DNA from 3 places in the Mesorhizobium sp. M1D.F.Ca.ET.231.01.1.1 genome. Region 1 is predicted to be linked to each of the others. Evidence: predicted binding sites of a transcription regulator. Region 1 holds the regulator's gene; each other region holds the start of a gene.
The links. The regulator PhoB, encoded in region 1, activates phosphate uptake and scavenging genes when phosphate is short. The targets are predictions, from matches to a motif close to TGTCATNNANCTGTCAT.

Region 2: the regulator PhoB is predicted to act here: its motif matches at 5,072-5,088, upstream of EN874_RS12240 (PhoX family phosphatase).
Region 3: the regulator PhoB is predicted to act here: its motif matches at 5,830-5,846, upstream of EN874_RS25590 (ceramide glucosyltransferase).

What each region holds. Positions count from the first base shown of each region.
Region 1 covers NZ_RZOZ02000002.1:252,561-262,511, reverse strand. Annotated here, with positions in the region: gene pstC (phosphate ABC transporter permease subunit PstC) at 1-831, shown strand, start outside; gene pstA (phosphate ABC transporter permease PstA) at 835-1,686, shown strand; gene pstB (phosphate ABC transporter ATP-binding protein PstB) at 1,683-2,486, shown strand; gene phoU (phosphate signaling complex protein PhoU) at 2,507-3,211, shown strand; gene phoB (phosphate regulon transcriptional regulator PhoB) at 3,230-3,919, shown strand; gene EN874_RS33645 (DUF1127 domain-containing protein) at 4,045-4,302, opposite strand; gene EN874_RS07600 (winged helix-turn-helix domain-containing tetratricopeptide repeat protein) at 4,413-6,095, shown strand; gene EN874_RS07595 (ROK family protein) at 6,212-7,456, opposite strand; gene xylF (D-xylose ABC transporter substrate-binding protein) at 7,806-8,846, shown strand; gene EN874_RS07585 (sugar ABC transporter permease) at 9,007-9,951, shown strand, end outside.
Region 2 covers NZ_RZOZ02000003.1:558,644-568,594, reverse strand. Annotated here, with positions in the region: gene EN874_RS12275 (adenylate/guanylate cyclase domain-containing protein) at 1-285, opposite strand, end outside; gene EN874_RS12270 (helix-turn-helix transcriptional regulator) at 448-1,248, opposite strand; gene EN874_RS12265 (ATP/GTP-binding protein) at 1,361-2,218, shown strand; partial or broken gene EN874_RS12260 (DMT family transporter) at 2,395-3,322, shown strand; gene EN874_RS12255 (helix-turn-helix transcriptional regulator) at 3,380-3,640, opposite strand; gene EN874_RS12250 (phosphatase PAP2 family protein) at 3,733-4,434, opposite strand; gene EN874_RS12245 (hypothetical protein) at 4,454-4,792, opposite strand; gene EN874_RS12240 (PhoX family phosphatase) at 5,152-7,149, shown strand; gene EN874_RS12235 (GNAT family N-acetyltransferase) at 7,235-7,915, opposite strand; gene EN874_RS12230 (MarR family transcriptional regulator) at 7,912-8,409, opposite strand; gene EN874_RS12225 (phosphatidylglycerol lysyltransferase domain-containing protein) at 8,635-9,672, shown strand; gene EN874_RS12220 (ABC transporter permease) at 9,927-9,951, opposite strand, start outside.
Region 3 covers NZ_RZOZ02000011.1:183,212-193,162, forward strand. Annotated here, with positions in the region: gene EN874_RS25560 (magnesium and cobalt transport protein CorA) at 1-838, shown strand, start outside; gene EN874_RS25565 (GcrA family cell cycle regulator) at 985-1,503, opposite strand; gene EN874_RS25570 (aspartate aminotransferase family protein) at 1,860-3,059, shown strand; gene argF (ornithine carbamoyltransferase) at 3,075-3,986, shown strand; gene EN874_RS25580 (Hsp33 family molecular chaperone) at 4,095-5,126, shown strand; gene apaG (Co2+/Mg2+ efflux protein ApaG) at 5,333-5,725, opposite strand; gene EN874_RS25590 (ceramide glucosyltransferase) at 5,944-7,089, shown strand; gene EN874_RS25595 (O-succinylhomoserine sulfhydrylase) at 7,124-8,311, opposite strand; SAM riboswitch at 8,384-8,461, opposite strand; gene EN874_RS25600 (2'-deoxycytidine 5'-triphosphate deaminase) at 8,540-9,634, shown strand; gene EN874_RS25605 (ABC transporter substrate-binding protein) at 9,725-9,951, shown strand, end outside.

The DNA.
Region 1 (9,951 bases):
ATCGCCGGCTCGTGGGAGGCCCTGTCTAAGTTCGGCTTCTCCTTCCTTACCACCGAATCCTGGAACCCGGTCACCGAGAATTTCGGTGCCCTGGCGCCGATCTACGGCACCATCGTCACCTCGGCCATCGCCATTCTCATTGCCGTGCCGATCGGCATCGGCATCGCCGTCTTCCTCACCGAGCTCTGCCCGCGCCCGCTCCGGCGCCCGATCGGCATCGCGGTCGAGCTGCTCGCCGGCATTCCCTCGATCATCTACGGCATCTGGGGCCTGTTCGTCTTCGCGCCCTTCCTGCAGACGACGGTGCAGCCCTTCATCATCGGCCTTTTCCACGGCATACCGGGCCTTTCCAGCCTGTTTGCCGGTCCACCCTACGGCATCGGCCTGCTGACCTCGTCGCTCATCCTTGCCATCATGGTGCTGCCCTTTATCACCTCGATCACCAAGGACGTGTTCGATACGGTGCCGGCGGTGCTGAAGGAATCAGCCTACGGCATCGGCTGCACGACCTGGGAAGTGACCCGGCGCGTGACCATTCCCTACACCCGCGTCGGCATCATGGGCGGCGTCATGCTCGGCCTCGGCCGCGCGCTTGGCGAGACGATGGCCGTCACCTTCGTCATCGGCAACGCGCACCGCATCAGCGCCTCGCTGTTTGCGCCGGGCACGACGATCTCGGCGACCATCGCCAACGAATTCACCGAGGCCGACGGCGAGCTGTATACGTCCTCGCTGGTCTCGCTCGGCCTGATCCTGTTCATCATCACCTTCATCATCCTCGCGCTCGCACGCTACATGCTGTTGCGCATCGATAGCCGCACGGGAGCCTGACCGATGTCGACAGCCGCATCGCTCCACCAGAGCCGCAAGCGCAAGAACGCCGTGATGATGGCGCTGTGCGTCATCGCCGCGGGCATCGGTCTTGCCTGGCTGGCGCTGATCCTCGGCGCGCTGATCTACAAGGGCCTCTCCGGCGTCTCGCTGGCGGTCTTTACCGAGATGACGCCGCCGCCCGGCGACGCCGGCGGCCTGCTCAACGCCATCTACGGCAGCATCGTGATGACCATCATCGGCATCATCGTCGGCACGCCGATCGGCGTGCTGGCCGGCACCTACATGGCCGAGTACGGGCGCTTCTCGCGTCTCACCACGGTGGTGCGTTTCATCAACGACATCCTTTTGTCGGCGCCGTCGATCATCGTCGGCCTGTTCGTCTATGAGCTGATGGTGCGGCCGATGGGGCATTTCTCGGCGATCGCCGGCGCGGTGGCGCTGTCCATCCTGGTGATCCCCGTCGTGGTGCGCACCACCGAGGACATGCTCAACCTTGTGCCCAACGCGCTGCGCGAAGCCGGCACCGCCATCGGCGCGCCGCGCTGGGTGGTGATCCGCTCCGTCGCCTATCGTGCCGCGCTATCCGGCATCGTCACCGGCATATTGCTGGCGATCGCTCGCATTTCAGGCGAGACGGCGCCGCTGCTGTTCACCGCGCTCAACAACCAGTTCTGGTCGAGCAATCTCAACGCGCCGATGGCCAGCCTGCCGGTGACCATCTTCCAGTTCGCGCTCAGCCCCTATGAGGAATGGCAGCAACTGGCCTGGACGGGCGCACTCATAATCACCCTGACGGTTCTCGGGCTGAGCATTTTCGCCCGCAGCCTTACCGGACGCAGAGAGGACAGATGAAACCGATGTTGTCCACCGACCTTAACGTAGCCGAGACGGCCGTCGAAAAGGCCAAGATCGAGGTCAAGAACCTCAACTTCTACTATGGCCAGTCGAAGGCGCTGAAGGACATCAACCTGTCGCTGCCGGAGCGCAGCGTCACCGCCTTCATCGGGCCGTCGGGCTGCGGGAAGTCGACGCTGCTGCGCGTGCTGAACCGCATCTACGAACTCTACCCGAAGCAGAGCGCCGAAGGCCAGGTGCTGCTCGACGGCAAGAACATCCTCGACCGCTCGCAGGACCTCAACCTGCTCAGGACCAAGATCGGCATGGTGTTCCAGAAGCCGACGCCGTTCCCGATGTCGATCTACGAGAACATCGCCTTCGGCGTCAGGCTGTACGAGAAGATCAGCAAGGCCGAGATGGACAACCGGGTCGAGTCGGCGCTGAAGCGGGCGGCGCTGTGGAACGAGGTCAAGGACAAGCTCAACGCCAGCGGCCAGAGCCTTTCGGGTGGCCAGCAGCAGCGGCTCTGCATCGCCCGCACGGTGGCGGTGAAGCCGGAGGTCATCCTGCTCGACGAGCCGGCATCGGCGCTCGATCCGCTGTCGACGGCCAAGATCGAGGAGCTGATCGACGAGCTGCAGGCCGACTACACGATCGTGATCGTCACCCACAACATGCAGCAGGCGGCGCGTGTGTCGCGGCAGACGGCGTTCATGTATCTCGGCGAGCTGGTCGAGTTCGACCGGACCGAGAAGATCTTCACGTCGCCTCGCGAGAAGCGCACCCAGGACTACATCACCGGCCGCTTCGGCTGAGTTCATACGAGGACATCACCATGGCCCATACGGTCGCTTCCTTCGACGACGATCTGAGGCAGATCAGCCAGCTTATCCGTGACATGGGCGATCTTGCCGGGTCGATGGTCGGCGCGTCGACCAAGGCTCTGCTCAACTCCGACAACGCGATGGCGCAACGTGTGGTCTCCGACGATGCCATCATGGACGCGCGGCAGCGCGAGCTCGACGATCGCGCCATCACGCTGATCGCCAAACGCCAGCCGATGGCCGACGACCTGCGCAGCGTGGTCGGCGCCATCCGCATGGCCGGCGACCTCGAGCGCATCGGGGACCTTGCCAAGAACATCGCCAAGCGCGTCGGCTCGGTCGGCGTCAGCGCCGCGCCGCGCGACCTTTCGCACTCCATCGATTCGATGGCGCAGCTGGTGCTGATCCAGGTCCAGGGCGTGATCGAGGAGTATACGGCGGGCGACGCCACGGCGCTCGCCAAGCTGCGCAACGACGACGAGCGCATCGACGTCAAATACACCTCCGTCTTCCGCGAGCTCCTGACCTACATGATGGAAGACCCGCGCAACATCACGGCTTGCACGCATCTTTTGTTCTGCGCCAAGAATCTGGAGCGCATCGGCGACCATGTGACCAATATCGCCGAGAACGCCTATTATGTGCTGACCGGCACGCAATTGCCCGCGAACCGTCCGAAACAGGACGAGACGGCGATGTCGGCGCCGGCGGCCTGACAGCGAAGGTAGCTCTATATGATCGCGCCACGCATCATGGTGGTGGAGGATGAGGAGCCGCTGGGGGTGCTGCTCCGTTACAACCTCGAATCCGAAGGCTATCAGGTCGAGGTGGTGACCCGCGGCGACGAGGCCGAGATCCGCCTGCAGGAGAACGTGCCTGACCTTCTGGTGCTCGACTGGATGGTGCCGGCGGTTTCCGGCATCGAGCTTTGCCGGCGGCTCAGGATGCGGCCCGAGACCGAACGGCTGCCGATCATCATGCTGACGGCGCGCGGCGAGGAAAGCGATCGCGTGCGCGGCCTCTCGACGGGCGCCGACGACTACCTGGTCAAGCCGTTCTCGACGCCGGAATTCATGGCCCGGGTCAAGGCGCTGCTGCGTCGCGCCAAACCGGAGGTGCTGTCCAGCGTGCTCAAGGTCGGCGACATCGTGCTCGACCGCGAATCGCACCGCGTCTACCGCAAGAAGAGCGAGATCAGGCTCGGCCCGACCGAGTTCCGGCTGCTCGAATTCATGATGCGGCATCCCGGCCGGGTGTTCTCGCGCAGCCAGCTGCTCGACAATGTCTGGGGCGAGACGATCTATATCGACGAACGCACGGTGGACGTACATGTCGGACGCCTGCGCAAGGCGGTCAACAACGGCCGCATGCCGGATGTCATCCGCACCATCCGCGGGGCGGGTTACGCGATCCGGGAAGACTAGGCTAGAGCCCCGCCATCCCGATGGATCGAAATCATGTTCCAGGGGCAGAACTCAATAGCAGGCGGTTGCCGATGCCGCAGTAGTGGCGATGCAGGGGATATGCATGAGGCCCGGCTCGCCTGGCCTCAAGCCTTCCTCCGGCTTTCCCGCAGGCGCTTCACCGTTGCATCGACGATCGGACCGATGTCACTGCGATCGATACCCACATCCTCGAGATAGTGGTCGTTGAGCCTATTCAGTTCCTCGATCACGGCGATCCGGAATACTTCATCCTGGCACCAGCCCACCAGTTTGCCGAGAACGCGGCCGACACCAGAAGAGGACCAGTGGCGCCAGGCATGCGGCCTTGCGTATGGCGGCAGGGACTTCACACTCGTTGTCATGTCGAACCTCCCGGAAATGTTTATGCAGTCTCTGCCTTCTCCGGCGGAAAGACCCGAAATGCTCCTGAAAGAGTTCGGAAAAGTTTCCGAAGTCGGGTAGATTTCGGCCCATGGTGATGATCCACCGAATGGGACCGTTCCGCCTCGATACCGAGACGGGAATCGTGTTTCGAAATGCCGAGCCCCTCGCATTGGGGCAGCGAGCGGTTGCGCTCCTGCGCGTGCTGGTGGAGCGAGCGGGTGCACCCGTCTCCAAGGCTGCGCTGATGGATGCCGGATGGTCCGGTCTCGCCGTTGAAGAAAGCAACCTGACTGCCCAGATCGCGGCACTCCGCCGGGTGTTCGGGGAAGAACCCGGCGGCGAGCGCTGGATCGAGACGCTCCCGCGCCGCGGCTATCGGTTCGTCGGACCAGTGGTCCCGGCGAAGGACCCGCCCCAAGATGAAGGAGCGGAAGTGAATCCGGCACTCCTGATTCCCGGAGGGCCCTCCCTCGCCGTTCTGCCCTTCGTCAACATGAGCGGCGACCCCGAGCACGAATACTTCAGCGACGGTATCACCGAGGACATCATCACCGACCTCTCGAAGGTCTCCACGCTCAACGTGCTGTCGCGCCACACCACCTTCACGTTCAAGGGCAAGGCCGTCGAAATAGGTCAGCTGGCTCAGCGGCTGAAGGTCGGTTACGTCGTCGAAGGCAGCGTGCGCAAGGCTGGCGGGCGGGTGCGGATCACGGCGCAGCTGATCGACGCGAGCAAGGACAGCCAGGTCTGGGGCGAGCGCTATGACCGCGAACTGAAAGACATCTTTGCGCTGCAAGACGAAATCGCGCAGGCCATCGTGGCGGCGCTGAAGATTAGGCTGCTGCCAGCCGAGAAGACAGCGATCGAGAGCCGCTCGACGCAGGACCCGGAGGCCTATCAGCTCTATCTCCAAAGCCGGTATTACCGGACGCAGCAGGGAGCGAGAAACCTGGAGATCGCTGTTCGCTTTTGCCGGCGAGCGCTGGAAATCGACCCTGACTACGCTCGCGCCTGGGCTTTGGTCGCCCTCTGCCAGGCGGGCCTGCATTTCAGGGGAAGGTCAGAAGAGCCGGGCTTATCAGCCGCCGAAAAGGCGCTCTCGATCGATCCAACTTTGGCCGAGGCTCATACTGCTAGGGGGCGAGCACTGGCTGAGATGGGGCGCTTCGATGAGGCGCTGGCGGCGCAGCAGGAATCGCTGCGCCTGGAACCGGACTCGTTTGAGGTGCGGGCTAACCTTGGCGTGACCTGCCATTACCTCGGCCGCTACGAAGACGCGATCGAGCATTCCGAGCGCGCCACCCGGCTTTTTGAAGCAGACTACTGGGCTCCCTGCATTGCGGCTGATTGTTATCGAATGTTAGGCCGGCATGACGAACTCAGGGCTGCTGCACGTCGGATTTTGGAGCGCGTCGAAAGGGAGATCGCGCTGCACCCCGACAACGCACGTGCCATTGCGATAGGAGCTATCGCATTGGCCCACCTTGGAGAGAAAGCCCGCGCCAAGGAATGGGCCGCGCGAGCGTTGACGATTGAGCCGGATGACGTGATGGACCACCACAATATTGCATGCGCCTTTGCCCAGATGGGCGAGCTGGATCAGGCTATCGATCTATTGGAGACCTGCGTTCGCAGAGCTCCGCCCAAACATCTCATGTGGATCACGCGAGAGCCCGATTTGATGCCCCTCCACGGCCATCCACGGTATCAAGCGCTGATCGCGCGCGAAGAAGCGCGGTTAGCTGCGATTGCGACCGGGCAAGCGAGCTAAGCAGGTTGACTTTGGTCGCTTGTCCGATATCGACCTGAAGGTCTCGATGTCAGCATTTGGCATACAGCAGGTCGGAAATTCGGTCGCTTAGAGATGATCGGTTTCACCCCTAATCGTCAGGCGACGTTTTTCCCGGTTGAGCCGGACCTCGCCTGAACGCCCGGCGCGAAGATCTCCTGGTCGACGAAGGTCAGCGCGCGCATGGCGCAGCCTTCGCGGATCAGCGGCAATTCGTTCGGCTCGGTATCGAAGGAGATCGACTGCGAATGCTGGCCGCCGGCGGTCTGGGCGATCGCCTCGCGCAGCGCCGGCTCGATCAGGTCGAAGGCGGCGGCGCTGACGCCGACCATGGCGACCGGCGCCGGGTCGATCAGCGCGAACAGGCTGCCGAGGCTGAAGCCCAGGGCCTCGCCCGCCCGGCGATAGGCCTCGCGCTCCGGACCATCCTTCTCGCGCGCCTTGGCGGCGAGCGCGCGCATGTCGGCATCGCCGACATCGACTGGCTCGGCATCCTCGCTCATCTTCATGGCGCTGCGCCAGATGGCGTAGTTGCCGGCATAGGCCTCGACGCAGCCGCGCCGTCCGCAGCGGCAGAGCGCGCCGCCCGGACGGTGGATCATGTGGCCGAACTCGCCGCCCGAGGAATGCGTGCCGGTGAACAGCTCGCCCTTCAGCACCAGCCCCATGCCGATGCCGTGCGAGAGCAGGATGGCGATGAAATTGTCGCGATAGCGGTCGGGGTCGCGCCATTGCAGCGCCACCGCCATCATGTTGCAGTCGTTCTCCATGGTCGCCGGGATGCCGAATTCCTTTTCCAGGATGTCGGCGAAGGGAATGTCGGTCAGCGGCGTGATCGGCGACCACAGCATGGCGCGGGCATGGGAATCGGTGATGCCCTGGATGCCCATGGCGAGGCGGGCGACGCTGCCGACATCGAGGTCCGGATCCTCCAGCCGGCGCCGCACGATCGCAATGCATTCGCCGATCAGCTCTTCGCGCGGCATGGTAAGGGTATCGAGGCGACGCTGCTCCTCGGCGATGACCTGGCCGGCATAGTCGATGACCGCGACAGAGAGGAAATTCAGCGACAGCACCACCGTCACCACCGCCGCCACCTCGGGATTGAGGGCGAGGCCGACCTGCGGCCGGCCGCGCTTCAGGGAAGCGGTCTCGCTCGGCTTGCTCTCGGCCAGGATGCCTTCCTGGATCAGGTCCGCGCTGATCGCCGAAATGGTCGAGTGGCTGAGCCCGGTGGTTGCGGCGATTTCCGTTCGCGACGGCTGGCCGGCCTGTCGCACGGCCGAAAGCACCATGGCGCGGTTGCGCCGGCGCAGGTCGTCGTGGCGGATTCCGACCGACATTTCTTCCTCCCGGTCAGCGCGGCCTCTTGATAATGCATGGCCGTCGGCGACGCGCCAGATCGGTTCAGGTCCGGACAGTGCCGTCGAACCGCCTGAATTGTCTCGTTCAATTCCAGCGGAAAGCGTCGCGCTTCCTTGGAACTGTTTTGGGATAGTGGCAGAAGCGGCAGGGACTGTCATTATTTATTGCGGGCCTCGAAAAAAAGTCCGGGCCACCTCAAAAACCATCATTGTCGCAGTTGACAGCGCTTCGGCGTTGGATCACTATTTTTTCGAGGCTCGAAAAAAAGCCTCGGTGCCGGCCTTCGGGCCAGTCTGGGTCGCGCCGCAAGGGCGCAGGGAGGAAATCATGAAGAGATTCGCAACCGCCATGCTGGCGGGTGTCGCCTTGTCGTTGACGCTTGCGTCGGTCGCCGAGGCGAAGGACAAGGTGATCGGCGTTTCCTGGTCGAATTTCCAGGAAGAGCGCTGGAAAACCGATGAAGCGGCGATGAAGAAGGCCATCGAGGCGGCCGGCGACAAGTATATTTCCGCTGACGCGCAGTCCAATCCGGGCAAGCAGCTGACCGACGTCGAAAGCCTGATCTCGCAGGGCGCCAATGCCCTGATCGTGCTGGCGCAGGACGCGTCGGCCGTCGGGCCGGCGGTGCAGAAGGCGCTGGACGAGGGCATTCCGGTCGTCGGCTACGACCGGCTGATCGAGAACAAGGACGTCTTCTACCTGACCTTCGACAACAAGGAAGTCGGCCGCATGCAGGCCCGCGAAGTGTTCAAGGTCAAGCCGGAAGGCAACTATGTCTTCATCAAGGGCTCGGGCGCCGACCCGAACGCCGATTTCCTGTTCGCCGGCTCCATGGAAGTGCTGAAGGAAGCCATCGACGGCGGCAAGATCAAGAATGTCGGCGAGGCCTATACCGACGGCTGGCTGCCCGCCAACGCGCAGAAGAACATGGAGCAGTTCCTGACCGCCAACGACAACAAGGTCGATGCGGTGGTGGCGGCCAATGACGGCACCGCCGGCGGCGTCGTCGCGGCGCTGACGGCGCAGGGCCTCGCCGGGACCGTTCCGGTGTCGGGCCAGGACGGCGACCACGCCGCGCTGAACCGCATCGCGCTCGGCACCCAGACCGTGTCGGTGTGGAAGGACGCGCGCGAACTCGGCAAGAACGCCGCCGAGATCGCCTCGGCGCTCGCCGACGGCAAGAAGATGACCGACATCGCCGGCGTCAAGGATTTCACCACGCCGGGCGGCAACACTGTCAAGTCGCTGTTCCTGACCCCGGTGGCAATCACCAAGGACAATCTCAACGTGGTCATCGACGCCGGCTGGATCAAGAAGGACGAGGTCTGCGCCGGCGTTGCCGCGGGCGCCGTCGCCGCCTGCAACTGAGGCAGGCCTTCCAGTTTGAAGACCAGGCGCCGCGGCCCATAAGCCGCGGCGTCCATCAAGCTTCGTTTCGCAACGGGCTTCCGGCTTCAAGTGAGCCGGGAAAGCCAATAGAATCATGTTCCGGCAACCGCGCCAGACGGCAAACCGGTGGGAGGAAATCATGACCGATACGACCTCAAGCACGGTCGCCGCGGACCGGGCACGCGCAGCCGAACTCAGCGCCGCCGGCCGCTTCCTCAAGGCAACCGAACTCGACACGCGCATGCTCGGCATGGTCGGCGCGCTGCTGGTCATCTGGATCGGCATCCACGTCCTGTCGGGCGGGCTTTTCCTGACGCCGCGCAACCTGTGGAACCTGTCAGTGCAGACGTCCTCGGTAGCCATCATGGCGACCGGGATGGTGCTGGTCATCGTCATGCGCAATATCGATCTTTCCGTCGGCTCCGTCGAAGGCGTGGTCGGCATGATCATGGGCGTGGCGCAGGCCGAATTCCTGATCCGGGTCATCGGTCTCGAGCTCGGAAATCCCTTGCTGTGGATCATCGCGCTCGCCGCCGGCGTGGTGCTTGGCCTGGCGATCGGCGCGTTCCAGGGCTTCATCATCGCCTATATGGAGGTGCCGGCCTTCATCGTCACGCTGGGCGGCCTGCTGGTCTGGCGCGGCATGGCCTGGATGATCACCAGCGGCCGCACGGTCGCGCCGCTCGACGCCACCTTCCAGTTGATGGGCGGCGGACCGCGCGGCTCGATCGGCGCCACGGCGAGCTGGGTCGTCGGCGTCGTCGCCTGCGCGGCGGTCGCCTTCGCGCTGCTCAACGGCCGCTCGCAGCGCAAGCGGTTCAATTTCCCGCTGCGTCCGGTGTGGGCGGAAGTCTTCCTCGGCGTCGTCGCCTGCGCCGCCATCCTCGGCGCGGTCTCAGTCGCCAATTCCTATCCGTGGCCGGTCGGCATCGTGCGCCAGTACGCCCAGCAGAACGGCATCACCATTCCCGAAGGCGGTCTGTTCATCGCCCACGGCATCGCCATACCGGTGCTGATGGCGGTCGCGGTCGGCATTGTCATGACCTTCATCACCCGGCGAACCCGCTTCGGCCGCTATGTCTTC
Region 2 (9,951 bases), on a different contig from region 1:
AATAATGTCCAGCGTACCGGCGAGGTAACCGGTCCACCATGGCGCCGTGCGACGGCGCGCAAAGAGAAACTGGATCAGGCCGACGAGCTGGAACAGCACGAGGCCCGCCAGCACGAAGAGCAGCGAGGCATCCCAGCGACTGATCAAAGAAAAGAAGCAGAAGATCGCGGCGAGCGATGCGGTGCGCGCCCAGAACTGCAATCCAGCACCCTGGCGTTCTGCGCGCTCCCGCAATTTTTTCAGGCGCGAATAGCGGCGAAGTTCAAGTGTTGGCGCGGTCGGCATAGGGTCACTTCGATTTGACGGGGACGTGTCACGCATTCGGCAAACCCCCCTCTACAATCTGGCAAATCAGTGCGCGAACTCTATCATGACTCAGCGCCGTCGGAGTGGTGCGCGACAAGCTCAGCCACCAGATGCAATCCTGCTCGGGATGATTTGGCCGTGTCAGGCCGGCAAAGGACGACGTCCCTTTGCAGGAGCGGCGCGCCGGTCGGCCGCCCCGGCATCGCGCGGATGCGGCCCGATCGGCATGATCGCCGGAAACGGCGTCGCGCCGAAGGCAAAGGTCCATTTGTAGCCGATGAGCTGGTCTTCCGGCGTGGTGTGCTGGTCGTGATGGGCAAGCAGCCTTGCGCGCTCCGCCAGGTCCTCCGCCTCCCGCCGCACCATCTCCGCCGTTTCCGGCCGCATGCGCCGCGAGAAGCTGATGAAAGTAGCCTGCCGTTCCATATGGCCGATCGCCCAGCCGACAAAATTCTTGTTGGTCGTCTCGAAATGCGGCTTCAGCGGGCCCTCGAAATCCCACTGGATCGGCGTCTCGACCAGCAATCTTGCCGACAGGCCGCGCCCGAGCGCGACCAGGCCGAGTTCCTCCAGATCGCGCAGATAGAGGAACATCGAGGCTTCGCTGAGGCCCTGCGAGCGCATGATGCCCTCGGGCGTGAATTTCTCCGACAGCATGATGAAGACGAAGAGCAGTGCCGGCCGCGCGGCGAGCTTGCGCTCGATCTCCGGCGCGACGTGGTTGGCCGGTCCCGGCCCCCGGTTCATCGAGCCCAGCACGTTTTCCAGTTCCACTTCCGCCGCGGCGCAAATCTCCATCAGCCGGTCGAGCTTGCAGTTGCGCTCATGGAAGATGCGCTTCACCGTCGGTTCGGAAACGCCCATGCGCTCGGCCAGCGCCCGGTAGGTCAGGCCCTTGGCTTTGAGCGTCCGTTTCAGCGCCTCGAAGATCGGACCGTTCATGGAATGCGCCCCATTTGCATGAATTCGTATCGATCTTCGATACTACGCTCGAACCGTCTTCCGGGAAAGTATCGAAAAACCTAGCTCTCCGCCGTCATCACAGGAGAGCACCATGAAAACCCTCATCGCTTCCACCGTTCTCGCCATGGCCGGCATCGCAGCCGCTCCTGCTGCCCAGGCCGGCGAGATCTGGCGCGCATCCGGTTTCGAGCAGCCGGAATCGACGCTCGTCGATGCCGCCGGCAAACGCATCGTCGTCTCCAACATCGTCGGCAATCCAGGCGATGCGGACGGCAACGGCTACCTGTCGCTGCTGTCCATGGACGGCAAGGTGATCACCCGCCACTGGGTGGACGGCATGGACGCGCCCAAGGGCATGGCGATCTCGGGCGGCAGGCTTTACGCCGCCGACATCACCAAGGTCCGTGTCGTCGACCTCGCCAGCGGCAGGCTGGTCTCCAGCATCGATGTGCCCGGCGCCGTCTTCCTCAACGACATGACCGCCGACGCCTCGGGCAAGGTCTATGTCAGCGATATGCTGGCCGACACGATCTACCGCATCGACGGCGACAAGCCGGAGCTGTTCGTGAAGGATGCGCTGCTTGCCTCGCCCAACGGCGTCTTCGCCGATGGCGACCGGCTCATCGTCGCCTCCTGGGGCAAGGGCATCAAGCCCGATTTCAGCACTGCGGAGCCGGGCGGCCTGCTGGCGGTCGATCTCAAGAGCAGGAAGGTGACGCCGCTGCCCGGCGCTCAGGAATTCGCCAACCTCGACGGCGTCGTCGCCATCGGCGGCGATATCTATGCCACCGCCTACATGACCGGCGCGCTCTACCGCTACCATGCCGGCGGCAAGCCCGAGGTCGTCGCCACCTTCAAGCCTGGCAGCGCCGACATCGGCACCGACGGCGAGAAGATCCTGGTGCCGCTGATGAACGAAGGCGAGGTCGCGGCGCTGAAGATCGACTGAGAGCCGCCGCGGCGGGAACGACGTCAATAAGGATTGGATCTCATATCCAGGATTGGCCTCCCATATCCAGGATTGGCCCCCCATATCCGGGATTGGCCGCCATATCGGGGATTGGACCGGCGTATCGACGGCGCTGCCATCTGGCCGCGCCGTCCGCCGCGGGATATCCGGCTGGCATGAGCGAAGCCGTGAATAGATCAAGCCTGGCCGGCGCCGTTTCCCCGACGATCCCGGTGCTCGTATGCGCGCTGGCGATCTTCCTGCTGTCCGGGATGGATGCGGCGATGAAGTCCCTGGTCATCGCGGTGGGCGTCTACAACACGGTGCTGTGGCGCAGCATGGTCTCGACCTTGGTCGCGGGCGCGGCCTGGTCGGCAGGGCCGCGCTCGAAGCCGACATTTCCGGTGCTGAGGCTGCATGCGCTGCGTGCCGCGATTGTCTGCACGGTCCTGCTCTTGTTCTTCTGGGGTCTCGCCAGGCTGCCGCTCGCCGAGGCGATCGGGCTCAGCTTCGTCGCGCCGCTGTTCGCTCTTTTCCTCGCCGCGCTGTTGCTGGGCGAACGTATAAGGCGGCAGGCCGTGTGGGCGTCGCTCGCCGGCATCGCGGGCGTCGCGATCATATTGGCCGGCCAGTTCGGCCAGGCCGGCCAGGCGCAGGATGCCCTGCTTGGCACCGCCGCGGTGCTCGTATCGACGGTGTTCTATGCCTACAATCTGATCCTCTCCCGGCGACAGGCGCTGCTGGCCAAGCCGGTCGAGATCATGCTGTTCCAGAACCTTTACGTCGCGATCATCCTTGGTCTCGCCGCGCCGTGGCTCGCCGTCGCGCTGGCGAGGGATCTCTGGCTCCCCCTGGTCGGGGTGGCGGGGCTGTCGCTCGCCGGCCAATTCCTGATGAGCTGGTCCTATGCCCGTGCCGAAGCGCAATATCTGATCCCGACGGAATACTCGGCCTTCATCTGGGCGATCGGGCTTGGCTGGTTCCTCTTCGGCGAGGAGGTGGCCTGGACCACGCTGGCAGGGTGCATGCCTGATCGTCGCCGGCTGCCTGATCGCCGCGCGCGCAAACCCGAAACTGGCCGAGCCGATCGAAGCGGCAGTCTGAGCATCTCACTGCCGGCCGGTTGCCGCGACGTCGTTTCCGTTTGATGTCGGTTGCGGGTCAGCCCTGCGCCGCGCTTGCCTTGAGCCGCACGCCCCTCCCGCCGCGCTCGCTGGCCTGGTTCTCGCCGATCAGCTCCACGCCGATTTCGTCGAGTGCCTGGATGACCTTCGTCAGCGAATCGACGACGCCCCGCACGACGCCTTCGCTGGCTTCCATGCGCTGTATGGTCGGAAGCGAAACCCCGGCGCGCTCGGCGAGCGTTCTCTGGTCGATGCCGGCCAGTGCCCTCGCAGCGCGCATCTGTGCGGCAGTCATCATCGGCCGAAATCCATGTCTGTATGTGCGATATCGATGTATAATATAAATATTACAATGTCTCAAGCATCATCGAGAGTTGGCTTGGGCGCGCATCAATCGCTGTCGGCCACCACCTTGCGCCGCTGCAGCAGGCGCGCCGCCAGCCAGCACAGCATGGCCCAGGCGAAGCCTGCGCACCAGCCGGCAAGCACGTCCGACGGCCAATGCACGCCGAGATAGACGCGGCTGGTTCCGACCAGCACCGTGACGAGCACGGCCAGCGCCAGCACGAAGACCTTGGTCGTGCGGTCCGGCAGGAAGCGGGCCGCCAGCGAGCCAAGAGTAAGATACGTCACCGCCGAGAGCATGGCATGGCCGCTGGGGAAGGAGAGCGAAGTCTCGCTGACCAGATGCGAGACGAGGTCTGGCCGCGGCCGGTCGACCTCGAACTTGAGCAGGCTGGACAGCACCTGTCCGCCGGCAATGGCCACGAACACCAGCAGCGCCGTGCTCGGCCGCCGGATCAGCACCAGGTAGATGATGGCCGCGCTGGTGATCAGCACCAGCACGCTGGTGCTGCCGAGCGCGGTGATGTCGCGCATCGCGCCCTGAAGCCAGGGAGGACCGATCGGGCTGTCCGGCTGTCCGGCATGGCGGAAGGCGAGCAGGATCTCCGTGTCGAAGGCGTGCGGCGTGGTGGCGCGCGCCACCTCCATGAGCTCCAGCAGGCCCCACAGCCCGCAGGCGATCGCCAGTCCGGCCAGGAGCACCGGGAATTCCATTCTGTTGAGCAACGCGTTGGCGGCCGATTTCATTCGAGTGCCCTGGGTCCGGCTACAGCCGCTGCATATAGGGCCCGAGCGTGATCAGCGCGACCGCGGCGATCGCCAGCACGACGCCGGTCGCCTGCAATGCGTTCAATCGCTCGCCGAAGAAGACCAGTGCCACGACATTCACCGACACCAACTGGATCACGGCCGACAGGCTGAACGATACCGACATGCCGAACTCGCGGATCAGCCTGAGCATGATCAGATTGCCGGCTGAATAGAGCGCGAGCGTCAAAAGGATCTTGGTCAGGCTCGGCGCCAGTCCCCATTGTTTGGCCGCCATCGCCGCCAGCAGGAAGATCACCGTCGAAACGCCAAGCTGCGCCAATCCCCAGAAACTCACCTTTTCAGCCCTCCTGAAGCGGCCTTCGCCGCGCCCGTCGCCGCACTTGTTTCCGAAGCGCGCGAAGCCGTCAAGCTGATCGCATCGGGCAAGGCGCGCCGCGACGGGATCGAAGCCGGATGTCGCAAAATACGCCGCGCAGCCATGGTTGGCACCCTTGGCCGAGGCCGCTCGTGGGTCGGCTCGCCGGGTTGTCGTGCCCGTGATCGGCACCGGCGCATGCGCGGCCGCAGGCGAACAATCGTCAGTCGGCAAATCGACCTTGCTTGATCGTGCCGATGTCACGAAAATGTGATCGGCCGCCTGTAGGGATCGACAGGTCACACATTCCAGCCACCTCAAGAGCCAGAGGACAGCTTATGACCCAATCCCCTGAGAACCGCTTCCGCACCAGCCTGCTCGAGGAAAATGACGGCCCGCCCGTCAATCCCACCGACAACCGCACCATGGGCGAGATCATCGCCGCGCGCTTCTCGCGCCGCGGTTTCCTCAAGGGTTCGCTGGCCGTCTCGGCCATTGCCGCCACCGTCAGCCCGCTTGCGCTCGTCGCGGCAGACGATGCGCGCGCCGCCGAAGGTTCCGCCTTCAAGTTCGAGGAGCTCGAGGCCGGCATCGACGACAAGCACCATGTGGCGCCGGGCTACGACGCCGACGTGCTGTTGCGGTGGGGCGACCCGCTCTTCGCCGATTCGCCGGAATTCGATCCGACCAAACAGGCGGCCGAGGCCCAGGCAAAACAGTTCGGCTACAACAACGACTATGTCGGCTATATCCCGATCGATGGCTCGGCCGAGCATGGCCTCCTGGTCGTCAATCACGAATACACCAACCCGCATCTGATGTTCCCCGGTATCGTCAAGATCGTCGAGAAGGACGGCAAGAAGGCCGCCGAGGTGGCGCCGCTCTCGAAGGAGCAGGTCGATGTCGAGATGGCGGCGCATGGCGGCACCATCGTCGAGATCCGCAAGGAAGGCGGCAAATGGCAGGTGGTGCGCGACGGCAAGTTCAACCGCCGCATCATGTCCACCACCGAAATGGCGCTTTCCGGCCCGGTCGCCGGGCATGATCGCGTCAAGACCAATGCCGATCCGTCCGGCGCCAAGGTCATCGGCACCTTCAACAATTGCGCTGGCGGCGTCACCCCCTGGGGCACCTATGTGATGGCCGAGGAGAACATCCACGGCTATTTCTCGGGCGATTTGCCGGAAGGCCACAAGGAAGCCGCCAACTACAAGCGCCTCGGCATTCCGGAAGGCGCCTATGAATGGGGCGCCCACTACGACCGCTTCAACCTTGCCAAGGAGCCGAACGAGCCCAACCGCTTCGGCTGGATCGTCGAGGTCGACGTCAACGATCCGACTTCGGTGCCGAGGAAGCGAACCGCCATGGGCCGCTTCAAGCATGAGGGCGCCGAATCGATCGTCGCCAAGGATGGCCGCGTCGTCTTCTATCTCGGCGACGACGAGCGCTTCGACTATGTCTACAAATTCGTCACCAAGGGCACGTTCAACCCGAGCGACCGCGCGGCCAACATGAACCTGCTCGACGACGGCACGCTGCATGTGGCGAAGTTCGCCGAGGACGGCTCGGTCGAATGGATGCCGATCGTCTTTGGCCAGGGCCCGCTGACGGCGGAGAACGGTTTCGCCGGCCAGGCCGACGTGCTGATCGAGACCCGCCGCGCCGCCGACCTGCTCGGCGCCACCAAGATGGACCGCCCGGAAGACATCCAGCCCAATGCCGGCAACGGAAAGGTCTATGTCATGCTGACCAACAATTCCAAGCGCAAGGCCGACCAGGTCGACGCGGCCAACCCGCGGGCCGCGAACGCCTTCGGTCACATCATCGAGGTCGTCGAGGACGGCGGCGACTTCGCCGCCACCAAGGGCAAGTGGGAAGTGCTGTTGAAATGCGGCGATCCTTCCGTTGCCGATGTCGGCGCCACCTTCTCGACCGCGACCACAGCCCATGGTTGGTTCGGCATGCCCGACAATTGCACCGTCGATTCCGCCGGCCGGCTCTGGGTCGCCACCGACGGCCAGGGCCCGAAGGCCACCGGCCGCACCGACGGCCTGTGGGCGGTCGACACCGAGGGCGCCGCACGGGCGACGTCAAAGCTGTTCTTCCGCGTGCCGATCGGCGCCGAAATGTGCGGCCCGCTGTTCGCGCCGGACGATCAGACCGCTTTCGTTTCCGTCCAGCATCCGGGCGACGGCGGCGAGGACTGGGAGGGCTTTGGCCGTCCGTCCTACTATGAGGATCCGTCGACCCGCTGGCCGGACTTCAAGGCGGACATGCCGGTGCGGCCTTCTGTCGTCGCCATCACCAGGCAGGGCGGCGGCAAGATCGGGGTGTGACCGGCTGAGGCATGGAGAGCCATCGCAGACGTCGGGGATTGGCTGAGGCCTCCGACGTCGTCGATGGGCATCCGCGACTCCCCAGCTACCCCGCGCGTCGAACCACGGCCATGTTCAGGGTGGTTCTCAACCGGAAGCCGATAGACTCGTAGAGGCCGATGGCCAGAGCGTTGTTGTCATAGGCGTGGAGATAGGGAACCTCGCCCCGCGCCATGATCCGGTTTGCCACGATGAGCGACAGCAGCCTGGCCAGGCCGCCGCCGCGGAAATCCGGATGCGTGCACACGCCGCTGAGTTCGGAATAGCCGGGCTGCTTCATGCGCTCGCCGGCCATCGCCGCCAGCCTGCCGTCGATCTTCACACCCCAGAACTCGCCGAGGCTCAAGGCCTCCAGTGTGAACGGGCCCGGCTTGGTGAGCGATGCGAGCGCGAGCATCTCGGCCGCATCGTCCCGCGTCAGCGGTTGCACACCCTGGTCGGACACTGCCTGCACCGGCCGCTCGGCAACCATCTGCACGAGGGACGCGGTCGAAACCGCGGCAAGCGCGGCAGGCAGGGCGATCGGATCCGTCTGGACCAGGATCGCGCTTTCAAGCGGCGGGAGCAGTTTGCCGAGGGCCAGCAGGCTTTCCGCATCGTCGGCCGCGGTGGCGGCGAAGGGAACGATCGACGGCCGGTACCGCCGGGCAAAATTGTCGCCTTCCGCGAGAGCCTGATGGCGCGTCGCAAGCGCGCTCCAGATGGGACGGTCGAGAACGTGTTTCATCGCACGACGGCCTTGGCACCGGCTTCGTCCACGCGGCGGTCGAGCGGGATCGCCGCCAACCGATCCTCGATGGCGGCGAGCTGGCCGAGCAGCGGTCCGGAGAGGTCCGCGCACAGCTCCGCGACCGCGCCCTCGATGCGTGGCCAGACGTCGCGCTTGGCGGTGTCGACCAGCCGCCGGCCGCTCGCCGAGAGGGAGACGATCCTGCGTCGCTGGTCGTCGTTCGATTGCATGACCTCGACCAGGCCGAGGTCGGCCAGCAGCGACACGCTTCGCGTCACGCCCGGCTGCGCGATGCCGAGGGATTGCGCCAGTTCGCCGACCGGCAGCGGCCCCAGTCGGTCGAGCGCGGCGAGCAAGGGGTACTGGCTCGACTGGATCCGCACATCCAGGCGGTCGAGCACGCGCTGCGTGTCGGCCTGCAGCTGCTCGCCGATGCGCTTCAGCCTGCTGCCGAGGCAGAGAAAGCCGAGGGACCGCAGAATGTCTTCCATAGGCAACCCGCCGGAGCAGAACCATAACTTGATATATAACATCACATGGAATTTGGCAAGGTGGCTTGGCAAGCATGGTCAGTGCCGGCTTCCGACGGCGGACATTCCCTCTTCATTCGCGGTCGATAGCATCCTATATGGCGCTGGCGACATGATCGGTCGCGCCAGGCGACTGATTCGAGGCCCGCGGGCCGCGGGTCCCTGTTCATCGGCACGCGGAAGCTCATGCCCTCCCTGCGTATCCATATCGACAGGTTTCTCGAAGGTGCGGCGCCCAAGGTGCCGCGCCGCGAGCTGACACATCTCGAGCGCCTGGCGCTGGTTCGCCGGCATGGCGATTTCTCGCTCGCCTATTCCACCGCCGTGCAGCAGAAGCTGTCCTATTTCAGCGACGGCGACGGCTACATCGCCTTCGGCACCAAGATGAAGCACCATTTCGCCCTCGGCGATCCGGTGGTCGATCCGGCCGGCAGGCCCGGCTACATCAAGCGCTTCGTCGAGGCTGCCGGCGGCCCCTGGTTCGTCCAGATCGGCGCCGCCACGGCAAAGGCGCTGGCCGGGCTCGGCTATCAGGTCAACCGGCTCGGCATCGACACCCGGCTGCACCTGCCGGCGCATGATTTTTCCGGCAAGCGCAACGAAACCGTGCGCTATTCCGAGCGCTGGCTGGCGAAGAAGGGCTTCACCTTCTCCGAGGACAAGGCCAACATGCTGCTGGCCGAGGTTTCGCGGCTGTCCGAGAACTGGCGCGGCGAGCGCATCGTCAAGCGCTGGGAGATGGGCTTCCTCAACCGTCCTTTCGCCGACCATCTCGGTGCCGACATGCGCCGCTTCGTCCTGCATGGCCCCGAAGGCGAGCTCGTCGCCATCCTCGATTTCGATCCGCTGTTCAGCGGCGGCAAGGTCATCGGCTACACCACGGCCTTCAAGCGCAAGCATGTCGACGCCACCTCGCATGCCGAAATCGGGCTGACCAAATACGCCGTCGACCGCTTTCGCGAGGAAGGCATTTCGGTCGTCACGCTCGGCCTGTCGCCGCTGCTCGACGTGGAGCCGAGCGGCTATGCCGAATCGAATTTCTGGCGCGGCGCCTTCCAGCGCGCCTACCAGTCGCCCTGGGTCAACCGCTCGCGCTTCAACCTGCAGGGCCAGGCCGCCTTCAAGCGCCGCTTCCACGGCCAGGAGGAGCCGACCTACATCGCCTTCCGCAAAGGAACGCTGATGGAGATGCTGGGGCTGCTGCGGCTGATGAAGGCGATTTAGAACGTCGCGCGGTTGGCCGAATCCTCGCAACTTCGTCATCCTAGGGCGAAGCAGCCGCGAAGCGGCGTCGCGGAGACCCTGGGATCCATGCCGTTACATCAGCCGAGGGATACTAGAAGCGGATTTTGCACCGGGGGCAGCGTTTCGAGGTCACGGCATGGATCCTCGGGTCAAGCCCGAGGATGACGACAGGACAGGAGTTCCGGCCAATCACGAAAGCTTGCGCGCTCTCCATTTCGGGAACACGGCAGCCCTCAGTTCCTCAACCGATACCCGGTC
Region 3 (9,951 bases), on a different contig from region 1:
CCTGCTGCTCAGGGTGCAGTCGCAATTTCACCTGCATGACCTGGCGATCGAGGACGCCGAGCATCCGCATCAGCGGCCGAAGATCGAACAATATGGCGATGCCTTGTTCATCGTCGCCCGCACGGCGCAACTGATCGATGGCCGCGTCACGTTCGGCGAGACGCATCTCTTCGTCGGCAGCGGCTATATCGTCAGCGTCAGGCATGGCCCCTCGACTTCCTACGCCGCGGTGCGCCAACACTGGGAAAGCTGCCCGTCCTCGCTCGCCAAGGGCGAGGATTTCGTCCTCTATGCCATTCTCGACTTCATCGTCGACAACTACATGCCCGTGCTCGAGCAGATCGAGGACGAGGTCGAGCAGATCGAGGACAAGGTGCTGCTGAAGCCGATGACCGGCGCCGACATCGAACGGCTCTATATGCTGCGCCGTGATCTGCTCAGGCTGCGCAACGCGGCGCTGCCTTTGGTCGAGGTCTGCCGCCGCCTGACCAGCGCCGAGCTGCCGCAGATCCATGCCGCCATGCATCCGCTGTTCCGCGACGTGACCGACCACATCCGCACCGTGCAGGAAAAGATCGACAGCCTGCGCGAGGTCCTGGCCTTCGCCTTCGAGGCCAGCCTTCTGGTCGGACAGAGCCAGGAAACGGCGATCTCGAAAAAACTCGCCTCCTGGGCCGCCATCCTGGCGGTGCCGACAGCCTTCGCCGGCATTTACGGCATGAATTTCAACGACATGCCGGAACTGCATATGGAGTATGGCTACCCGACCGTGCTGGTTGCGATCGCGCTGATCTGCTCGTTCTTGTACTGGCGGTTCCGGAAGAATGGTTGGTTGTGAAAAGTGAATAGCGAATAGGGAGTAGCCAATAGGGACAAGAGAAGCTTGCGCCCCACTCGGGATGCCAGCACCCTTCTATTCGCTATTCGCTATTCGCTATTCGCTATTCGCTATTCGCTATTCGCTATTCGCTATTCGCTATTCGCTCAGCGGCTTCTGCGCCGCTCCGCCGCCGGCTGGAACGCGACACGAGAGTGATATTTGCAGTACGGCCCGGTCTCGCCCGCGTCGTTGCCGCAGAAGCTGAAGTCTTCCGACAGCGGATCGCCGTTCGGCCACTTGCAGGTGCGCTCGGTCAGCTCGACGAGCTGCAGGTTGCGCGAAATCGGCACCACGACGTTCTCGACCGGGCGGATATAATGGCGCGCCACCGGCTCCGCGTCGAACTGCACCTGCAGCGCGGTCGCGCCGATGGTAGCCGTCACATGACGCGCAGCACTTGCGGCGCGGGCGACCGATTTCTGCATCGAGGCCCCTTGCGTCGCCTTCTTCTGCCGCGCGGGTGCCGTGGTCGCGCGGCCGCGGCCCGACAGTTTCAGGCGATGCACCTTGCCGATGACGGCGTTGCGGCTCACGCCGCCGAGCTGCGCGGCGATCTGGCTGGCGCTGAGGCCCTCCGACCACAATTTCCTGAGAAGTTCGACCCGCTCGTCAGTCCAGTTCATGAGACCGCGCTCCTGCTGAGGCGTACGGCAGCCAGAATCCTTTCCCGCCCCGGCTCCCGCCGGGCAAACAACACCACATGTACCGGGTGATTAGATCCGCCGCACGAAATCTAGTTATTTCTCGACTACAATTACCTTATGCGCTGACTCGGTGACAAGAGTCCCCAGGGCAACACGATTCGGTTTTTTCGGTTTTCCCCAACTTGCCTGACCGCTCATGAGCCGGCGTGCCGCTGGAGCCTTGCCGTGCGCTACTGCGCGACGTTTTCGTTGACTTCATGGCCGAAAAACATGATAAGCCGCAAAGGCCGCCGCATTGGCGGCTTTTTTGATTTCCGGTTCCGGAGACGCATATAATGAGCGGTTCGGCGCTTTACGAGACCTTTGCTCGCGCACCCCTGGCCTTCGACCGCGGGGAGGGGACTTGGCTGGTCACCAACAAGGGCGAGCGATATCTCGATTTCGCCGGCGGCATCGCCGTGAATTCGCTTGGCCACAGCCATCCGCATCTGGTCGCCGCTCTCACCGGGCAGGCCGCCAAGCTCTGGCACGTCTCCAATCTCTACGAGATCCCCGAGCAGCGCCGGCTGGGCGAGCGGCTGGTCGAAGCGACCTTCGCCGACAAGGTGTTCTTCACCAATTCGGGCGCCGAGGCGCTGGAATGCGCGATCAAGACGGCGCGGCGCTACCAGTTCGTCAAGGGCCATCCGGAGCGTTTCCGCATCATCACCTTCGAAGGCGCCTTCCATGGCCGCACGCTGGCGACGATCGCCGCCGGCGGCCAGTACAAATATCTCGAGGGTTTCGGTCCGAAGGTCGAGGGCTTCGACCAGGTCGCGTTCGACGACATCGACGCCGCCGAGAAGGCGATCACGCCGGAAACCGCGGCCATACTGATCGAGCCAGTGCAGGGCGAGGGCGGCATTCGCCCGGTGCCGACGCAGTCGTTGAAGCGCCTGCGGCAGCTCTGCGACCAGCACGGCCTGCTTCTGATCTTCGACGAGGTCCAGTGCGGCATCGGCCGCACCGGCAAGCTGTTCGCGCATGAGTGGGCGGGCGTCGCGCCCGACCTGATGGCGATCGCCAAGGGCATAGGCGGCGGCTTCCCGATGGGCGCCTGCCTGGCCACCGACGAGGCCGCGACCGGCATGACGGCCGGCGTGCACGGCACCACTTTCGGCGGCAATCCGCTGGCGATGGCCGTCGGCAATGCCGTGCTCGACGTGGTGCTGGCCGAGGGTTTCCTCGAGGACGTGCAGCGCAAGGCGCTGCTGCTCAAGCAGGGCCTGGTCGCGGTCGTCGACGAATATCCCGAGATCATCGACGGCATACGGGGCACCGGCCTGATGCTTGGCCTGAAATGCGCCATGCCCAACACCAAGGTGAACATGGCGCTGCGCGACCAGCACCTGCTTGCCGTGCCGGCCGGCGACAACGTCATCCGCCTCTTGCCGCCGCTCACCGTTACCGACGAGGAGATCGGCGAGGCCCTGAAGCGCATCCGCGCCGGCGCCAAGGGCCTGACCGATGCGATTGCGGCCGAAGCCGCGAAGTAATTCTGGAATTTGCCGATGAGCGTTCGCCACTTCACCGACCTGTCCGCCGTTTCCGCGGGCGACCTGCGCATCATGCTGGACGATGCGGTGGCGCGAAAGACCAGGCTCAAGGCCGGCGAGCGTTCGAAGCCGCTCGAAGGCAAGGTCCTGGCGATGATCTTCGACAAGCCGTCGACGCGCACGCGCGTTTCCTTCGACGTCGGCATGCGCCAGCTCGGCGGCGAGACCATCATGCTGACGGGCACCGAGATGCAGCTCGGCCGTTCCGAAACCATCGCCGACACGGCGAAGGTGCTGTCGCGCTATGTCGATGCCATCATGATCCGCACCACTTCGCATGACCGGCTGCTGGAGTTGACCCAGAATGCCACCGTGCCGGTGATCAACGGGCTGACCGACGATACCCATCCCTGCCAGTTGATGGCGGATATCATGACCTACGAGGAGCACCGCGGCCCGGTGGCCGGCAAGACCTTCGCCTGGACCGGCGACGGCAACAATGTGCTGCATTCGCTCCTGGAAGCTTCGGCGCGGTTCCGCTTCAATCTCAATGTCGCGGTGCCCGAAGGCAGCGAGCCTTTCGAGAAATATGTCGACTGGTCGAAGGCCAATGGCGGCAAGGTCAGGTTTGCCCGCACGGCCGAGGAGGCCGTCGACCAGGCGGATTGCGTCGTGACCGACAGCTGGGTGTCGATGGGCCAGGAACATCGCGCCCGCGGCCACAACGTCTTCCTGCCCTACCAGGTCAATGCCGCGCTGATGGCCAGGGCGAAGTCCGATGCGCTGTTCATGCACTGCCTGCCGGCGCATCGCGGCGAGGAGGTCACCGACGAGGTCATCGACGGGCCGCATTCGGTGGTGTTCGACGAGGCCGAGAACCGGCTGCACGCCCAGAAGGCGGTGCTGGCCTGGTGCCTGGGCGCTTGATCGGGCCCGGCTTGAACCAGGTTGTCTTGATCCAGGATTACGCGATGCCTATTTGCGGGCCATCACGTAAATCGAACGCGCTTCGACGCATGCCGCCCGGAAAGCGGCATGGACGCGCCCTGGAGCTTTGTCATGCTGGAAACCCGTCCATTGGCTGAACATCAACCCAAACTCGGTGAATTCGGCTTCGCCGGCGACGATCATGTCGTGCCTTACGAAGTGGCGCCGCTCGACGTGCGCGGCCGCACCGTGCAGCTCGGGCCAATGCTCGACGCTATTCTCAGCCGCCACGATTATCCCGAACCGGTCGCACGGCTGCTGGCGGAAGCCTGCGTGCTCACCGTGCTGCTCGGCACGTCGCTGAAGTTCGAGGGCAAGTTCATCCTGCAGACCCGCACCGACGGTCCGGTCGATATGCTGGTGGCCGATTTCACCACGCCGCATGCGCTGCGCGCCTATGCGCGCTTCGACGCCGACCGGCTGCAGGCGCTGATCGCCGCCGGCGAAACCTCGCAGCAGGCGTTGCTCGGCAACGGCGTCCTGGCTTTGACCATCGACCAGGGCGCGCATACGCAGCGCTATCAGGGCATCGTCCAGCTCGATGGCACCACGCTGGAGGATGCCGCGCGCACCTATTTCCGCCAGTCGGAGCAGATTCCAACCGAGATCAAGATGTCGGTCGCCAAGCTGGTGACGCCCGGCCCGGCCGGCGCGCGCGAGCAGTGGCGCGCCGGCGGCATCCTGGCGCAGTTTCTGCCGCAGGCGCCCGAGCGTATGCGTATTCCCGACATTTCGGGCGGCGACGGCGACGACCGCGAGGTGACCGACCATCCGGCCGATAATTCCTGGCAGGAGTTGCTGGCGCTGCTCGGCACCATCGAGCCGACGGAACTGATCGACCCGACGGTGGGCGCCGAGCGGCTGCTTTACCGGCTGTTCCACGAGCATGGCGTGCGCGTTTTCCGCAGCGTGCCGGTGGACGACCAGTGCTCCTGTTCGCGCGAGAAGATCCGCGGCCTCCTCGAAGGCTTCTCGGCCGAGGAGATCAAGGACTCGACCGAGGACGGCGGCATCCATGTCGCCTGCGAATTCTGCTCGACGCAGTACGACTTCGACCCGGCGGAGTTCGCGGGCGAGTGAAATGCCCTTCCTTCTCCCCGTTCCACGGGGAGAAGGTGCCCGAAGGGCGGATGAGGGGCAGCGCCGGCGTTGGCCATGCAAGCGCCCTCGCTTTGTGCGAAAGAAAATCTCAAACCTGGCGCCGCCCCTCATTGCCCTGCCGGGCATTTCTCCCCGTAAACGGTCCGTAAACGGGGAGAAAGAGGCTGCCGCGTAGGATTTCGCCCTTAGTTCACCGTGCGCCTCGTCCCCGGCATGTCGAGGGAGAAGGCGGGGATGGCGACGTCGAACGTCTCGCCGCGCCCATTGCGCATCGTGTAGTGGCCGACCATGATGCCGGACGGCGTCGAGAGCGGGCATCCCGACGTGTACTGGTAGCTGTCGCCGGGATTGAGCTCCGGCTGGTCGCCGACGACGCCCGCGCCGCGCACTTCCTCGACGCGTCCGCGTCCGTCGGTGATGTGCCAGTAGCGCGACAGAAGCTGCACGAACTCGTCCGAACGGTTGTCGATCGTCACCTGGTAGCCCCAAACATAGCGGTTCTCGGACGGGTCCGAACGGTCCTCCAGGTAGAACGGCCTGACCTGCACTTCGATGTTGCGCGTGACGGCGCGATACATGTGCCACTCCGGTTGCCGCCGCTGGGAGCATTTGTCGCGCTTCGCGGTTGTTACGCTAGCGCCGTCCATCCTGCCGGCTTTCCACCGCACGTGCCGACAAACAATGTCATTTAAGTGACACATGACAATGTTGGTGTGCACAAACCGTGTGGGCGACTCGGGCGCTCCGTCGACTGATGAAACGCCGCGGGCGGCCTTTCCGGAGTGACCAGATCTCGATGGAACTGACTCTCGCAGCCGCCTTTGCCTCGTCAGCCCTTGTTCTTTCCAACTTCGCCAGCATTCTGTTCGCTTCCTCGCGGCTGAAGGCGCGTCGCGTCATACCTGCGTCCTCCGGCAACCAGCCGCCGGTCTCCATCGTCGTTCCGTCGCGGGGCGTCGAGCCGTTCACCGGGGAGACGCTCGACCGCGCCTTCTCGCTCGACTGGCCCCGCTATGAGCTGATCTTCTGCGTCGCCCATGCCAACGATCCCGTGGTCGGACTGATCAATGCCGCGATCGCGCGCTTCCCCAAGGTTCCGGCGAGGCTGCTCGTCGGCGATGACAGGATCAGCGCCAATCCCAAGCTCAACAACTGCGTCAAGGGCTGGCAGGCGGCCCGGCACGATTGGGTGATCCTTGCCGATTCCAACGTGTTGATGCCCAAGGACTATGTCCAGCATCTGATGGCGGCCTGGCGGCCGGACACCGGTCTCGTCTGCTCGACACCGGTCGGCTCGCGGCCGGACGGTTTTTGGGCCGAAGTCGAATGCGCCTTCCTCAACACGCTGCAGGCGCGCTGGCAATATGCCGGCGAGGCGCTCGGCCTTGGCTTCGCCCAGGGCAAGAGCATGCTGTGGAACAAGCCGATGCTCGATGCCCATGGCGGCATCCAGGCTTTGGCCGCCGAGATCGCCGAGGATGCGGCGGCGACCAAGCTGGTCAACGGCCTGGGCCTACGGGTCAATCTCGTGGCCTCGCCCTTCGAGCAGCCGCTCGGCCAGCGCACGCTCGCCGAGATCTGGTCGCGCCAGGCGCGCTGGGCTCGGCTGCGCCGCGTCACCTTCCCATTGTTCTTCGCGCCCGAGATCCTGACCGGGATGGTCGTGCCGCTCAATTTCGCGCTGATCGCGGCGGCAGGTGCCGGCGCCAGCCTGCCTACGACCGCGCTTTGCGTGCTGGCGATCGCTTATGTGCCGGAATGCCTGCTTGCCTGGTCCAAGGGCTGGTACCTGTCGCCGCGCAGCGTGACCGCAATGATCGTTCGCGATGCGATGCTCCCCACCATCTGGGCGCGCGGCTGGCTGGGCGGTGTCGTCGAATGGCGCGGCAACGCCATGACGATCCGCACCGGGGAGATGACCGAACTCGAAGAGATTGCCTGAGCCGGCTGCGGCTCAAGGCCGCTCTTTGCTGCCGCTACTTCGCCGCCTTTAGCGCCTCTTCGATGTCGGCCAGCAGATCGTCGGTGTCCTCAAGCCCCACGGACAGACGCAGCGTGCCAGGCCCGATGCCGAGTTCGGCGCGCGCCTCGTCGCTCAGGTTCTTGTGCGTCGTGGTCGCCGGATGGGTGATCAGGCTCTTGGCGTCGCCGAGATTGTTGGAGATCAGCACGATGTCGAGCGCGTTCTGGAAGGCGAACGCCGCCTGCTTGCCGCCCTTGACGTCGAGGCAGATCAGCGTCGAGCCGCCAGACATCTGCTTCCTGACGACATCCGCCTGCGGATGGTCGGCGCGGCCCGGATAGATGACGCGGGCGATCTCCGGCCTGTCGGCCAGGAAGTCGGCGATCTTGCCGGCGCTTTCCGTCTGCTGGCGCACCCGCAGCGGCAGCGTCTCCAGGCCCTTGAGCAGCGTCCAGGCGTTGAAGGGCGACAGGCTCGGGCCGGTGTGGCGGAAATAGTCGTGCAGGTTCTCGTCGATCCATTTCTTGTCCGACAGGATGACGCCGCCGAGGCAGCGGCCCTGTCCGTCGATATGCTTGGTCGCCGAATAGACAACGATATGGGCGCCGAGCTGCAAGGGCTTCTGCTGCAGCGGCGTGGCGAAGACATTGTCGACGATCACGCGCGCGCCGATCGAGTTGGCTAAAGCGGCGACGGCGGCGATGTCGACCACTTCCAGCGTCGGGTTGGTCGGGCTCTCCAGGAAGAACAGCTTGGTGTTCGGTCTGACCGCCTTTTCCCAATTGGCGATGTCGGTGCCGTCGATCAGCGTCGCCTGGATGCCGTAGCGCGGCGCCAGCGTCTCGACCACCCAACGGCAGGAGCCGAACAGCGCCCGCGCGGCAACGATATGGTCGCCGGCCTTGACGCTGCACAGAAGCGCTGCGCTGACCGCCGCCATGCCGGAAGCGGTGGCGCGGGCATCTTCGGCGCCTTCCAGCGCGCACATGCGCTTTTCGAACATGTCCACGGTCGGATTGGCGTAGCGCGAATAGATGAAGCCCGGCTCCTCGCCCTTGAAACGGGCTTCCGCGGCTTGCGCCGTCTCATAGACATAGCCCTGGGTGAGGTACATTGCCTCGGCGGTCTCGCCGAAGCCGGAACGCAGCGTCCCGCCATGCACGAGTGCCGTCTGAGGTTTCCAGTTGCGCGTCTTCGTCATCGCCCTAATTCCACTCGCAAAGAACATCCAAACACAAAAAAACCGGCCGCGATGTCGCAACCGGTCCATACGGCCTTGCGGCCAGCGGTCCTTTAGCGACTTGTTTAACGTGGCTGCAAGCCGACCGGCCAAATCACCACGGGATAACGACCCTTTAGACCCGCACCGCGCTTGCGTCAATTGCCGGCTTGATTAAGAGGTTTGTACCAGTTGGAACGGAGCCAGCCTTTGCGGCAGACAGGCATTCTTCCGGATCAGGACATCGCGGCGCTGTTTGAGGCGGGCGCGCTGAAGTCGCCGCGCGTGCTCGATACCAATCAGATTCAGCCGGCCAGCCTCGATCTGAGGCTGGGCGACAAGGCTTTCCGCGTGCGCGCCTCCTTCCTGCCCGGTCCCGATCACCTGGTGGCCGACAAGCTCGACCGGCTGAAGTTGCACGAGATCAATCTCGCCGAGGGCGCGGTGTTGGAGACGGGCTGCGTCTATATCGTGCCGCTGCTGGAAAGCCTGGCGCTGCCTTCAAACGTGTCGGCTTCGGCCAATCCGAAGAGCTCGACCGGACGGCTGGACATTTTCACGCGCGTCATGACCGACCGCGGCCACGAGTTCGACAAGATCGCGGCCGGCTATCATGGTCCGCTCTATCTCGAAGTCAGCCCGCGCACCTTCCCGATCGTCGTGCGCGCCGGCTCGCGCCTGTCGCAGATACGCTTCCGCACCGGCAATGCGCTTTTGTCGGAGCGCGAATTGCGCGATCTCCACCATGCCGAGATGCTGGTCGCCACCGAGCCACCCAACATCTCCGGCGGCGGGATAGCACTGTCGATCGATCTCGACGGCGACAAGGACGGCCTGGTCGGCTATCGCGGCAAGCACCACACCGGCCTCGTCGACGTCGACAAGCGCGCCGCGCAGGATGTCGTCGACTTCTGGGAGCCTCTCTACAAGAGCGGCGCCGGCGAATTGGTGCTCGATCCGGACGAGTTCTACATCCTGGTCTCGCGCGAAGCCGTGCATGTGCCGCCGCTCTATGCCGCCGAGATGACGCCGTTCGACCCGCTGGTCGGCGAGTTCCGCGTCCACTATGCCGGCTTCTTCGATCCCGGTTTCGGCCACTCCGCCGCTGGCGGCAGCGGCAGCCGGGCGGTGCTCGAGGTGCGCAGCCATGAGGTGCCCTTCATCCTCGACCACGGCCAGATCGTCGGACGCCTTGTCTACGAGCATATGCTCAAGCGCCCGCAGGCGCTCTATGGCAGCGACCTCGGCTCGAACTACCAGGCGCAGGGGCTTAAGCTCTCTAAGCATTTCCGCGCCGCGCGCTGACAGTTCACGTCAGACACCGCTTGCCCGGCTGGGCGCGCCATGCTTGGCTGCGCCTCACCAATCTAGACGCCTGACTGAGGGAGACAAAAAATGCAGATAACCAGATGGATCGTATCGGCGACAGTCGCCGCCATGTTGGCGCTTGGCGCCGGTTCCGCGATCGCGGCGGAAAAGATCAAGATCGGCACCGAGGGCGCCTATCCGCCCTTCAACACCATAACGCCGGACGGCAAGGTTGAGGGCTTCGACATCGACATCGCCAATGCGCTTTGCGCCCAGATGAAGGTCGAGTGCGAGATCGTCACCCAGGATTGGGA